Regions from separate parts of the Ectopseudomonas toyotomiensis genome, predicted to be linked through region 2. Evidence: predicted binding sites of a transcription regulator. Region 2 holds the regulator's gene; each other region holds the start of a gene.
The links. Region 2 encodes FliA, which starts transcription of late flagellar genes. Its sites were predicted from a motif close to CTAAAGTTTNNNNNNNNNNNGCCGNTAA; they were not measured.

Region 1: the regulator FliA is predicted to act here: its motif matches at 1,950-1,977, upstream of JWV26_RS05370 (methyl-accepting chemotaxis protein).
Region 3: the regulator FliA is predicted to act here: its motif matches at 1,709-1,736, upstream of JWV26_RS01510 (methyl-accepting chemotaxis protein).

Annotation. Positions count from the first base shown of each region.
Region 1 covers NZ_CP070505.1:1,185,456-1,189,647, forward strand. Annotated here, with positions in the region: gene JWV26_RS05355 (TMEM165/GDT1 family protein) at 1-387, shown strand, start outside; gene JWV26_RS05360 (ester cyclase) at 499-942, shown strand; gene JWV26_RS05365 (M48 family metallopeptidase) at 996-1,817, opposite strand; gene JWV26_RS05370 (methyl-accepting chemotaxis protein) at 2,012-4,162, shown strand.
Region 2 covers NZ_CP070505.1:197,890-202,081, reverse strand. Annotated here, with positions in the region: gene flhA (flagellar biosynthesis protein FlhA) at 1-2, shown strand, start outside; gene flhF (flagellar biosynthesis GTPase FlhF) at 14-1,324, shown strand; gene fleN (flagellar synthesis regulator FleN) at 1,439-2,269, shown strand; gene fliA (RNA polymerase sigma factor FliA) at 2,266-3,012, shown strand; gene JWV26_RS00920 (chemotaxis response regulator CheY) at 3,112-3,486, shown strand; gene JWV26_RS00915 (protein phosphatase CheZ) at 3,506-4,192, shown strand, end outside.
Region 3 covers NZ_CP070505.1:361,322-365,513, reverse strand. Annotated here, with positions in the region: gene JWV26_RS01510 (methyl-accepting chemotaxis protein) at 1-1,671, opposite strand, end outside; gene JWV26_RS01505 (OprD family porin) at 1,812-3,035, opposite strand; gene JWV26_RS01500 (LysR family transcriptional regulator) at 3,307-4,192, shown strand, end outside.

The sequences.
Region 1 (4,192 bases), 990 kb from region 2:
GCCACTCTCAGCTGGATTCTCGCTGCCAGCTTCGTCGCCGTGGCGGCCTGGACTCTGGTACCGGACAAACTCGACGACGACGAAGCATCCGGCCTGAAGAAATACGGCCCCTTCCTCACCACGCTAATCGCCTTCTTCCTCGCTGAAATGGGCGACAAGACCCAGGTCGCCACCGTGATGCTGGCCGCGCAGTACCCGCACTTCATCCTGGTGGTGATTGGTACCACGCTGGGCATGTTGATCGCTAACGTACCTGTGGTGCTGGCGGGCAATTTCGCCGCCGAACGCCTGCCGCTGACCCTGATCCGCCGCCTGGCCGCCTGCGCCTTCGCCGCGCTGGCAATCTATGCCGGCTACCAGGCACTGAAGCTGAGCGGCCTGATCTGACGAACCACTGACGTCAACGAGCCGGCATTTCGGCCAATTCCAGCCCCCTCCTCCCTGCTGCTAAAGTGCGTGCCACGTCACATGGAGACGGCCTGCAGCCGGGAGGACAACATGTCATTGGATGATCGCAAGAAGGTGGTGTGCCAGCACATCGACCTGGCCTGGAACAAGGGGCGCCTGGCGCTGGCCGAACAACTGCACAGCCGCGATTTTCTCTACAAGAGCTCGTTCATCGGCACCCCGCTCAGCAGCGCCGGCTTCGCCCAGATGGTCCAGAACATCCGTTACGCCATGCCGGACCTGCAGGTACTGGTCGAGGAATGCATCGCCGAGAACTACAAAGTGGTCACCTGGAGTACCCTGATCGGCACCATCCAGAAACCCGCCCTAGGTTATCCACCCAGCGACAAGGTCCTCAGCATCTCGGCCATGGCCTTCTGGTCCCTGACACCGGGCAATGAGATCCAGGAAATCTGCACCATGTTCGACATGGAAAGCTTCCGCGCTCAGCTGGGCCTGCAACCCCGTCCACTTGCAGAAATCGCCCTGCCCTGAAACGCAAACGGCGCGCCGTGAACAATCACGCCGCGCCGTTTCCTGGCCCGAAATTAACGCCCGGCCTTGGCCTGCTCGTACAGCGGCATCACCTTGGGGATCGCCGCCTGCAGTGAGGCGATACGGCTGCTGGACGACGGGTGGGTACTCATGAACTCGGGCGGTGCCCCACCACCGGCGGCCTCCATCTTCTGCCACAGGCTGATGGCCGCATTCGGGTTGTAGCCCGCGCGTGCGGCCAGCTCCAGGCCAATCAGGTCGGCCTCGTTCTCGTTGCTGCGGCTGTTGGGCAATGTCAGGCTGTACTGCACCACCGTATCCGCCATGGCCATCCCGCTCTCGCCCAGTCCGAGCAAGGCACTGGCGCCCTGTTTGGCCACCTGAATACCGTATGCCTTGGACATCGCCTCACGGCTGTGCTCACGCAGGGCATGCGCCATCTCGTGGCCCATGATCGCGGCGATTTCATCGTCAGTCAGCTTCAGCTGCTCGATGATGCCACTGTAGAAAATGATCTTGCCGCCCGGCCCGCAGTTGGCATTGAGCTCGGGGTTCTTGATCAGATTGACCTCCCACTGCCAGTTGGCGGCATCCGGACGAAAACGCGGCGCCTGCGGAATCAGGCGAGCGGCGACGGCCTGCAGGCGTTTGGCATTGTTACTGGTCTTGTCCAGCACACCCTTGCTCGACGCCTCGCTCAGCGTCTGCTGATAGGACTGCGCGTACATCTGATTGACTTCTTCGGCTGACAGCATGCTGAACATGTACTGCTTGCGCTCCACGCCAACCGCACCACCACTGGTGGTATTGACGGCCTGACACCCTGCCAGCAGCACGGCAGCAGCCAGGCCACTCAGATATAGAACCTTGCTCATCGAGCCTTCTCCTTGAATCGGACGCCCTATGCTAGGCCGCCCCCGTGGCACGAGCAACCGCGTCACTTGCGCGATAGCCGTGCGCCATCTTTGCTAAATGCAACAGCAGCCAGATGCTCCGCATCAGCCTATTAAGGTTTTCCCCTGTCACGGCCGATAGCCCGTAACAGGACACACTGCGCTCGGGAGCTCCCATGAAGTTCAAGTCGATCCAGTTTTCCGTCGCATTCCTCGCCGGAGCCAGTGTGCTGGCAGTGGTCGTGGCATTGGTGCTCTATGCCCTGTTCGCCAGCGACCGAACCCAGAATCTGGTGCAGCAACGCACCCAGGTCCTGCTTGAGCAGGTTATCGAGCAGCGCCTTTCCTCGCTGGCGCAGGCCCAGGTCAGCGAAATCCAGCGAGAACTGGAAGCGCCCCTGCAGATCACCGCCGACCTGGCGCGCGTCAACGCCATGCTCGGCATGACCGATGCCGGCGGCAGCCCGCTGCTCAGCATCAGCCGCGAAGAACTGGCCAACCTGGTGCATGAAACCACGGCGCAGAATCCCAAGCTGCTCGGCAGCTACCTGGGCTGGGAGCCAAACGCCTTCGACGCCAGCGACGATATGTACGCCGGTAGCAAGGAAAATGGCTACGACGGTACCGGCCGTTTCCTGCCTTGGTGGTATCGCAATGCCGACGGCAGTCTCGGTGTCGATGCCATCGGCTCGACCGAGAGCGAGGAACTGCTGCCGACCGGCGTGCGCGCGGGCGAATACTACCTGTGCCCCAAGGAACGCAAACGCCCCTGCGTGATCGATCCAGCCCCCTACGACGTCGGCGGCAAGATGACCATGCTCGCCTCCTTCACCTCACCAATTCTGGTCAACGGCGAGTTTCGTGGTATCGCCGGGGCTGATCTGGCGGTCAACTTCATCCAGGAACTGTTGGTCAAGGCCGACGCCCAGCTCTATGGCGGCGCCGGCGAGATCGCCCTGATCGCCAGCAATGGCCGTATCGTCGCCTCGACCCAAGCACCGGAAAAGCTTGGCGAGCCCGCTACCGAGCTGCTCGACGCCAACGAACTGGCCAACCTGAGCAGCCTGCAGCCTGGCATGCCGAAGTACGACGTGCATGTCGAGGACGATCCCGCCGACAGCCACATCGAGCTATTCCTCAGCTTCACCATCGGCCAGACCGACGCTCGCTGGGTGCTGATGCTGGTACTGCCGCTGGACACCGTGATGGCAGACCTGCGCCAACTGCAGGCTGAGCTTGTCACCCAACGCGACGGCGACACCCTGGGCATGACGCTGGTGGGCTTGCTGATCGCCGGCCTGGGTCTGCTGGTAATCTGGTTCGTCGGCTACGGCATCGCCCGCCCGCTGCGGCAGATGGTCGGCATGCTCGATGACATTGCCAAGGGCGACGGCGACCTGACCGTGCGCCTGCAGGTCGACCGTACGGACGAGCTGGGACAGATCGCTCAAGGCTTCAATGCCTTCCTGGCCAAACTGCAGACGATGATCGCCTCCGTGGTGACCTCGGTGCAGCAGGTCAGCGACTCCTCCGAGCACACCGCCGACATCGCCATCCGCACCAACCAGGGCGTGCAGAAGCAACTGGCCGAGATCGAACTGGTGGCCACGGCGGTACACGAGATGACGGCCACCGCGCAGGATGTCGCGCGCAACGCCACTCATGCTGCCGAGGCGGCCAACCACGCCGACCGCGCGGCCAATCAGGGCAAGCAGGTGGTGCAGGAAACCTCCACCGCCATCGCCGCACTGGCCAGCGAAATCGGCCGCGCCGTGGGCGTGGTGCAGAACCTGGCCAAGGACAGCGAGAACATCAACGCCATCCTTGTCGCCATACGCGGCATTGCTGAGCAGACCAACCTGCTCGCCCTCAATGCGGCCATCGAGGCAGCCCGCGCCGGCGAGCAAGGTCGAGGTTTTGCCGTGGTCGCCGATGAAGTGCGCAACCTGGCGCAGAAGACCCAGCAGGCCACCGAAGAAATCCAGAACATGATCCAGCAGCTGCAGCAGGGCACCCGCGAAGTGGTCAAGGTGATGGAGCAGAGTCAGAGCAAGACCGACGATAGCGTGGAGCACGCCAACCAGGCCGCTCAATCGCTGGAGTCCATCACCCAGGCGGTATCGGTGATCAACGACATGAACACGCAGATCGCCAGCGCGGCCGAGGAACAGAGCGCAGTCGCAGAGGATATCAACCGCAACGTCACCAATATCGGCCAGGTCGCCAACGAGGTGGCCGGCGGTGCCGACGAAGCCAGCCAGGCCAGCGCCCAACTGACCAAGCTGGCCGAACAGCAACGTAGGCTGATCAACCAGTTCAAGGTGTAAGGGACTTCATCACCGCATGCAGCGGCTCTA
Region 2 (4,192 bases):
GAGGTAAAGGGTCATGCAGGTCAAACGCTTCTTCGCCGCCGATATGCGGACCGCCATGAAACTGGTGCGTGATGAATTGGGCGCCGATGCCTCGATCATCGGCAACCGCCGGGTTGCCGGTGGTGTCGAGCTGACCGCTGCGCTGGATTATCAGGCACCGGCGCCGGTGCGCCCGAACCCGGCGCTGGAAGCCGAGCTGCGCAAGACCCAGGCGCGCATCGCCAGCGCTCAGGCCGAGCTGACCACGCGTGCCGAGCAGGATGCCGGCAAGGACCGTCAATTGTTCGCCAATGAGTCGCTGCTGGCGCCCGAGCTACCCGCGACCCTGGTCAAGCCGCAGCGCCCGGTCGAGGCCCCTGTACCTGTTACGCCTGCGGTCGACCCGCGCGCACTGGAAGCCATGCGCTTCGAGCTGCACGGCTTGCGTGAGCTGATCGAAGTGCAACTGGGGTCCATCGCCTGGGGGCAACTGCAGAACCGTCGTCCGCAGCAGGCCAATCTGTGGCGCCGCCTGCAGCGCATGGGGCTGTCTGCCGAGCTATCGCAGGCGCTGCTGAGCAAGGTAGCCAGTGTGGCCGAGCCGCGTCAGGCCTGGCGTATGTTGCTGGCGCACCTGGCTCACGCGATCACTACGCCCAAGGTCGAACCGCTGGAAGAGGGTGGTGTGATCGCGCTGGTCGGTCCGGCCGGCATGGGCAAGACCACCACCCTGGCCAAGCTGGCTGCGCGTTATGTGCTTAAGTACGGCTCGCAACAGGTCGCTCTGGTGAGCATGGACAGCTTCCGCATTGGCGCGCAGGAACAGCTCAAGACCCTGGGGCGCATCCTCGGTGTGTCGGTGACTCAGATCGACCCCGGTCAGTCTCTGCTGCAGGCTCTGGCGCCGCTGGCCAAGAAACGCGTGGTGCTGGTCGATACCGCTGGCCTGCCAGGCAACGATCCGGCGCTGCGTCTGCAGTTGGAGAGTCTGGCCTCGGCACGCATCAAGGCGAAGAATTATCTGGTACTGGCCGCAACAAGTCAGAGCCAAGTGCTCAAGGCGGCCTACCATAGTTACAAGCGTTGTGGTCTTTCAGGCTGCATACTGACGAAACTGGACGAAGCCGCGAGTCTGGGTGAGGTTTTAGGTCTGGCTATAGGCCAGCAACTGCCGGTAGCCTATGTGACGGACGGGCCGCGGATTCCGGACGATCTGCATGTGCCGCGTAGCCATCAGCTGGTCAGCCGTGCCGTTGGGCTGCAGGCTGCCGAGGAGCCGAGTGAGGACGCCATGGCGCAGATGTTCGCCGGCCTCTATCACAATCCGGCCAAGCGAGCCGGTTGACGCAGCGAGAATGTTGCACCCTCTCGCCACGTGGTGCGGGAGTGAACGGCCTCAACAGGTGCTTACCAACGACCTGTAAGGCCAAGTCGAAGTTAGACAAGGTGTAGAAAGAACATGGGTATGCATCCCGTACAGGTGATTGCGGTGACTGGCGGCAAGGGTGGCGTCGGCAAGACCAATGTGTCGGTCAATCTGTCCATGGCCCTGGCCGATCTCGGCCGTCGGGTCATGCTGATGGACGCCGACCTTGGCTTGGCCAACGTCGACGTTCTGTTGGGCCTGACGCCCAAGCGCACCCTGGCCGATGTCATCGCGGGTGAATGTGATCTGCGTGACGTTCTGCTGCAGGGGCCGGGTGGCGTGCGCATCGTGCCGGCAGCATCCGGTACGCAGAGCATGGTCAGCCTCACGCCGATGCAGCACGCCGGGTTGATCCAGGCGTTCAGTGACATCAGTGAAAACCTTGACGTGCTGGTGATCGACACCGCTGCCGGTATCGGTGATGCGGTGGTCAGCTTCGTGCGTGCGGCGCAGGAGATCCTTGTGGTGGTCTGCGATGAGCCCACCTCGATTACCGACGCCTACGCGTTGATCAAGCTGCTCAATCGCGATCACGGCATCAGCCGCTTCCGCGTACTGGCCAATATGGCCCATAGCCCGCAGGAAGGACGCAATCTCTTTGCTAAGCTGACCAAGGTGACGGATCGTTTCCTCGATGTCGCCCTGCAGTATGTCGGTGCCGTGCCTTACGATGAGTGTGTGCGCAAGGCCGTGCAGAAGCAGCGCGCCGTCTATGAAGCCTTCCCTCGATCCAAGTGCGCCCTGGCGTTCAAGGCGATAGCTCAGAAGGTAGATACCTGGCCGTTACCGGCCAATCCCCGTGGTCATCTGGAGTTTTTCGTCGAGCGTCTGGTGCAACAACCGACCGCAGACTCGGCCGTATGACAGCAGCTTCTGGACTTCGTATGTACAACAAGGCTCAGGCGCAGGACTCCCAGCACCAGCTGATCGAGCGCTATGCGCCGCTGGTCAAGCGCATCGCCTACCACCTGCTGGCTCGTCTGCCGGCCAGCGTGCAGGTCGATGATCTTATCCAGGCCGGCATGATCGGCCTGCTCGAAGCCTCGCGCAAATACGACTCCAGCAAGGGTGCCAGTTTCGAGACCTTCGCCGGTATCCGTATTCGCGGCTCCATGCTCGACGAGGTGCGCAAGGGTGATTGGGCGCCGCGTTCGGTGCACCGCAACAGCCGGATGGTCAGTGATGCCATTCGTGTCGTGGAGGCCAGAACCGGACGGGACGCTAAAGATCACGAGGTTGCGGCCGAACTCCAATTGAGTCTGGAAGATTACTACGGCATTCTTGGCGACACTTTGGGCAGCCGCCTGTTCAGTTTCGACGACCTGTTGCAGGACGGCGAACATGGCGGGTTGCACGAAGACGCCGGACACACTCACCTCGAACCTTCGCGGGACCTCGAAGACGAACGCTTCCAGGCGGCCTTGGCCGATGCCATCGCCGGTTTGCCGGAGCGCGAACGTCTGGTGCTGGCGCTGTATTACGATGAAGAACTGAACTTGAAGGAAATCGGTGAAGTGCTGGGGGTTAGCGAGTCACGTGTTAGCCAGTTGCACAGCCAGTGCGCGGCGCGTTTGCGCTCGCGGCTGAGTGAGTGGCGCGCTGGCTGAACGCGGCGTACTCGCAGGCGCAAACGGTTTCACGATTAAAGGGCGTAGTTGCAAGCGCAATACGTTTGGGACTGTACGGAGGTCGACTTGGACAAGAACATGAAAATCCTCATCGTTGACGATTTCTCGACGATGCGACGGATCATCAAGAACCTCTTGCGGGATTTGGGTTTCACCAACACCGCGGAAGCCGATGACGGCACCTCGGCGCTGCCGATGCTGCAAAGCGGCAGTTTCGACTTTCTGGTGACCGACTGGAACATGCCTGGCATGACCGGCATCGACCTGCTGCGCGCCGTACGTGCCGACGAGCGCCTCAAGCACCTGCCGGTGCTGATGGTGACTGCTGAAGCCAAGCGCGATCAGATCATCGAGGCGGCCCAGGCCGGTGTGAATGGCTACGTGGTCAAACCCTTCACCGCTCAGGTGTTGAAGGAAAAGATCGAGAAGATCTTCGAGCGGGTCAACGGCTGATGTCAGCCGCGAGGGTGCTATGGAACACGATGACTCCACGCTGGGTGACCTCGAGTCGACCCTGAAAAACAATGCCCGCGATCTGGTCGATAGCCTTGAACAAGGTAATTTCGGCGCCGCGGTGCAACTGATCAACGAGCTGAACAAGGTCCGCGACCGCGGGCTGTATCACGAGGTCGGCAAACTGACCCGTGAACTGCACAACGCCATTGTCAATTTTCAGCTCGATCCGCGTATGCCGCATGCCCAGGAGCTGTCGCAGATCGCCGATGCGACCGAGCGCCTGAACTACGTCGTGACCATGACCGAGAAGGCCGCCAACCGGACCATGGATCTGGTCGAGCAGAGTGCGCCGCTGGTCAACGACCTCAGTGACGAAGCGCAGAGCCTCAGCGCTGAGTGGGGCCGCTTCATGCGCCGCGAAATCGGTGCCGACGGTTTCCGCGAGCTGGCCAAGCGTGTCGAGCTGTTCCTCGCCCGCAGTGAACGAGATGGCGCCAAGCTCTCCGGCCACCTCAACGACATTCTGTTGGCTCAGGACTATCAGGACCTTACCGGCCAGGTGATCAAGCGTGTCACCCAGCTGGTGACCGAAGTGGAAAGCAACCTGCTCAAGCTGATGCTCATGGCCAGCCAGGTCGACCGTTTTGCCGGTATTCAGCACGACCACGAAGCGCTGCGTACCGAACAGGAAAAATCAAAAGAG
Region 3 (4,192 bases), 160 kb from region 2:
CGCCGAGGTGATGGAGCTGATGGCGTCGGCCACCTGAGCAGCATGTCGCTCGCTGTCGGCGGCCAGGTTCAGGCCATTGCTCATGAGTTGGTGCATGTGTCGGGTCTGTTGCTGGAACTCGCCGACGATGGCGCTGATGTCGGTGGTTGCCGAGACCGTCTTCTGCGCCAGCGAGCGCACTTCATCGGCCACCACCGAGAAGCCGCGGCCAGCGTCACCCGCCCGGGCTGCCTCGATTGCCGCGTTGAGGGCGAGCAGGTTGGTCTGATCGGCGAGGCTGTTGATCACATCGACGATGCCGTTGACCCGCGCGCTGCTCTGGCCGAGGGCATCGACCTGGCTGTGGGTGTCCTGAATCAGCTGCGCCAGGCGACTCATGCTGTCGACGCTGGCGGCGATCACTTCGCCGCCGTTACGCGCGGCATCGTAGGCGCTGGTGGTGGCAGTGCCGACTTGCGCCGTACGCTGCGCCATGTCGTTGAGGGTGGCGCTGATCTGGTGCGAGGCCGAGGCGGCCTGCTCGGTCTGCATTTCCACCTGGGTGCTGTTGTCGCCCAACTGACGCATGGCATCGCCCAGGTGATGGTGCAGGCGGCTCAGCTCGCCGTTGGCACGCACCACTTCGGCAACGATACCGCCGATGCCCTGGATCATGCGGTTGGCGGCGTCGGCCAACTGGTTGAATTCGTCACGCGGGTTGCTGCCCACCGGCAGCTTGCCGGTGAGATCGCCGGAGGCGACCTGAGTCAGCAGTTGAATGACGTTGCGCAGGCGGCTGACCAGAGTGCGCGAAGCCTGCAGCAGGGTGAGGCAGAGCAGGGCGGCAACGGCGAGGAAGCTCAGCCCCATCATCCACAGTGCGGACAGGCGGGCCTGCTCGGCTTCCTGGGTGCGGCGCAACAACAGGCCGCTCTGCAGCGCCTGCGCTTGTTCGTCGATGCGCGTCTGCAGTTGCTCGCCCAGTTGGCGCAGGCGCTGATTGGTGGCGTTGATGCGCTCGATGTTGCCATGGATATCAGTGAACGCCTGGGCATAGCCCTGCACGTTCTTGCCGATCGGTGTGTCCTGCCATTCGAGATCCGAGATCTGTTCCTGCAGTTTGCCGATGGCCGTCAGAGCAATCTGGGCGAACGCCGGGTCGAAGGTCGACAGATAGTCACGCTGGCTGCTCAGGGCACTGGTAATGAAGGGTTTGATCAGATCGAAACTGATCGCCTCCAGGGCCTTGCCTCTTTCCGTCAGGGTTTTACGCTGGCCCTCGAAGGGGGTCAGACCCAGGGCCTGATTGAAGCTCAGCCACCGGCGCTGTTGGGTAAGTTCCTCCAGTAGCACGGCCTGGATCTGCTGGGCGTGTTGCAAGGTGGCGTCGTCTTCCAGTGCCTGGGCTTGCGTCAGCAGTTGTCCGATGAGTTCTTGCAGCTCATTGAGACCGCTGTCGAACGCTGCTTGCAGGTCGGGGGTGATCTGTTGGCGCAGTGCGTTCTGTTGCCACCAGTGGTTCATCAACTGGGTACTGGCGCTGGCATAGGCTGCCGCCTGTTCCCTCGCCTGTAAGGCACTGCTGACGCGATGGTTGGCCCATAACGAGGCGGCCGCCATCAGAATCAGGCTGATCAGGGTGAGCGCGATAAGGGCGCGGAATTTTTGTTGCCAGGACAGTAAAAAGCTCACGATAACGCCTCGCCATCTTCTTCAGGATGATTCTCAGGAATCGGCAAGTTGTCATACAACTTGATTAAAAGTCTATGGCCTTCTTGCTTCCCGAGAAATGCAAACGGGGCCGTAATGGCCCCGTCATCGGGTTGAAGTGCTTACCAGAGCGCCAGGGTGTAGCTGAGAATCAGGCGATTCTCGTCGAGATCGTTACCGAAATTGGAGCGAACGGTGGCGTTACGCCATTTCAGCCCCAGGTTCTTCAGCGGACCGTTCTGCACCACGTAGGCGATATCGGTATTGCGTTCCCATTCCTTGCCTTCGCTGTTGCGGCCGGCGACCTCGACGTTGTCACCGGAGATGTAGCGGGTCATGAAGGTCAGGCCGGGGATGCCGATGCTGGCGAAGTTGTAGTCGTAGCGCACCTGCCAGGAGCGTTCTTCGACGTTGGCGAAGTCGTTGATCTGCACGAAGTTGACCAGGAACGGATCGCTGCTGGCGATGTACGGGAACGGATCGTCACCGCTCATGCGCTGGTAGCCGGCGCCGACGGCGTGACCGCCCAGGCTGTAGGTGAACATGGCGCCGAAGGCCTTGTTGTCGAGGTCGCGGAAGTTGCCGTCCTCACGGCTTTGCGAGTAGCGCAGGTCGGTTTTGAACGACTGGTCATCGCCCAGCGGCATTACGTGCACCAGCGTGCCGTAGTACTGCTGGTAGATATCCTCGAGGGTGCCGTAGTGCAGGCCGGCGGTCAGTTGCGGGGTGATCTTGTACTCGCCGCCACCGAACACGAAGGAATCACTGCTGCCGCCGATGCGGTTGCCGGTCATCTCGGTGTAGTCGGTGGAGCTGTTGGCCTTGATGCGGTTGATCTTGCCGCCCTGCAGGGTCAGGTTGTCGATTTCCTGAACATTCAGCAGTGCACCCTGGAAGGTCTGCGGCAGCAGACGCGAGTCATTGGCCGAGACGATCGGGCTGCGAAAGTGCAGGGCGCCAGCTTTCAGTGTGCTGTTGGAGACCTTCACCTTGGCGGTCAGGCCGAGCTTGGAATACTCATCCTGCGAGCCGCCGGAGCCATCGGCCGGCAGCAGGCCGCTGCCAGCAGTGCCGTCACCGGAGTCGAGTTTCACACCGAGCATCCCCAATGCATCGATACCGAAACCGACGGTGCCCTCGGTGTAGCCGGACTCCATGCGCAGCAGAAAGCCCTGCGCCCATTCCTCGGCCTTGTCACGGGCGCCGCTCTGGCGGAAGTCACGGTTGAAATAGAAGTTGCGCATCTCGACGCTGGCCTTGCTGTCAGCGATGAAATCGGCATGTGCGATGCTCGGCAGGCCGCCGCCGAGCAGCAGCGCGGATGCCAATGGGTAATGGGGTTTCATGGTGCAGTGTCTCCTGTTGGGAGCGCGCAGCCGACGAGAGCAGCTGCTTGGCAGAGCGCGTTTTGAATGATGTTGTTGTGGTCTGCGCAGAGCGCGGCGCCATTCTTCAAAGCGTTGTTCGGCGGCGTCCAACGAGAAAAAACAGGGGGCCAGCGATAGGAAAATTCATCGGCTGGGCGAAAAACCTCTGGCATACAACCTGCTACGCCTGAGGCTGCGTGGGCGCTGCCAATCAGCCCCTGAGAAGAACATTGCGAAGAGGCGTTACGGCATGAATCTGAGATTTCTCGAGACCTTCGTCTGGGTGGCACGGCTCAAGAGCTTCCGCCTGACAGCCGAGAAGCTGTTCAGCACCCAGGCGTCCATTTCCAGCCGTATCGCTGCGCTCGAGGATGAACTCGGCACACGTCTTTTTCTGCGTGATTCCAAGGGCGTATCGCTGACCCCGGAAGGGCAGAAGGTGCTCGAATATGCCGAGCGCATGATCGACACCATGCAGGCCTTGAAGCAGTCGATCAGCGATACTGGCAACATCCAGGGGCGTATTCGCGTCGGCGCGATGGATACCGTCATTCACACCTGGTTGAGTCCGTTCGTAACACGGGTGATGGAGCGCTACCCCGCGGTGGAGATCGAGCTGACGGCCGACACCGCGCGCAACCTCAACGAGCAATTGCTCAAGGGCTATCTGGATATCGTGTTCCAGACCGACATGGTCAACGGCGACAGCGTGCGCAATCTGGAACTGGCTGCCTTTCCGGTGCGCTGGATCGTCCCGACCGGTTCGCTGTACCACCGCAGCTACGCTTCGATGGAGGAGCTGGCGCGTGAGCGCATCATCACCTTCTCGAAGAATTCGCGGCCGCATCAGGACATTCTCAACCTGCTGCATGCCGGCAGCGTCAGTGCGCCACGCATCAATTGCGTCAACTCCATCGCCGCGATGACGCGTCTGGTGCGCGACGGGTTCGGTATCGGCGCGCTGCCGCCAGCGCTGGTGCATGACGAACTCAAGCAAGGCCTGCTGACCATTCTCGACGAGGTTCCCGAGCCGCCGCCCTTGCCGGTGGTCGCCACCTGGCGTACAGGTGTGGGGCTGGAACTCAGCGAAGACATCATCGCCCTGGCCTGCGAGGCACTGGATGTCTACGCCGAGG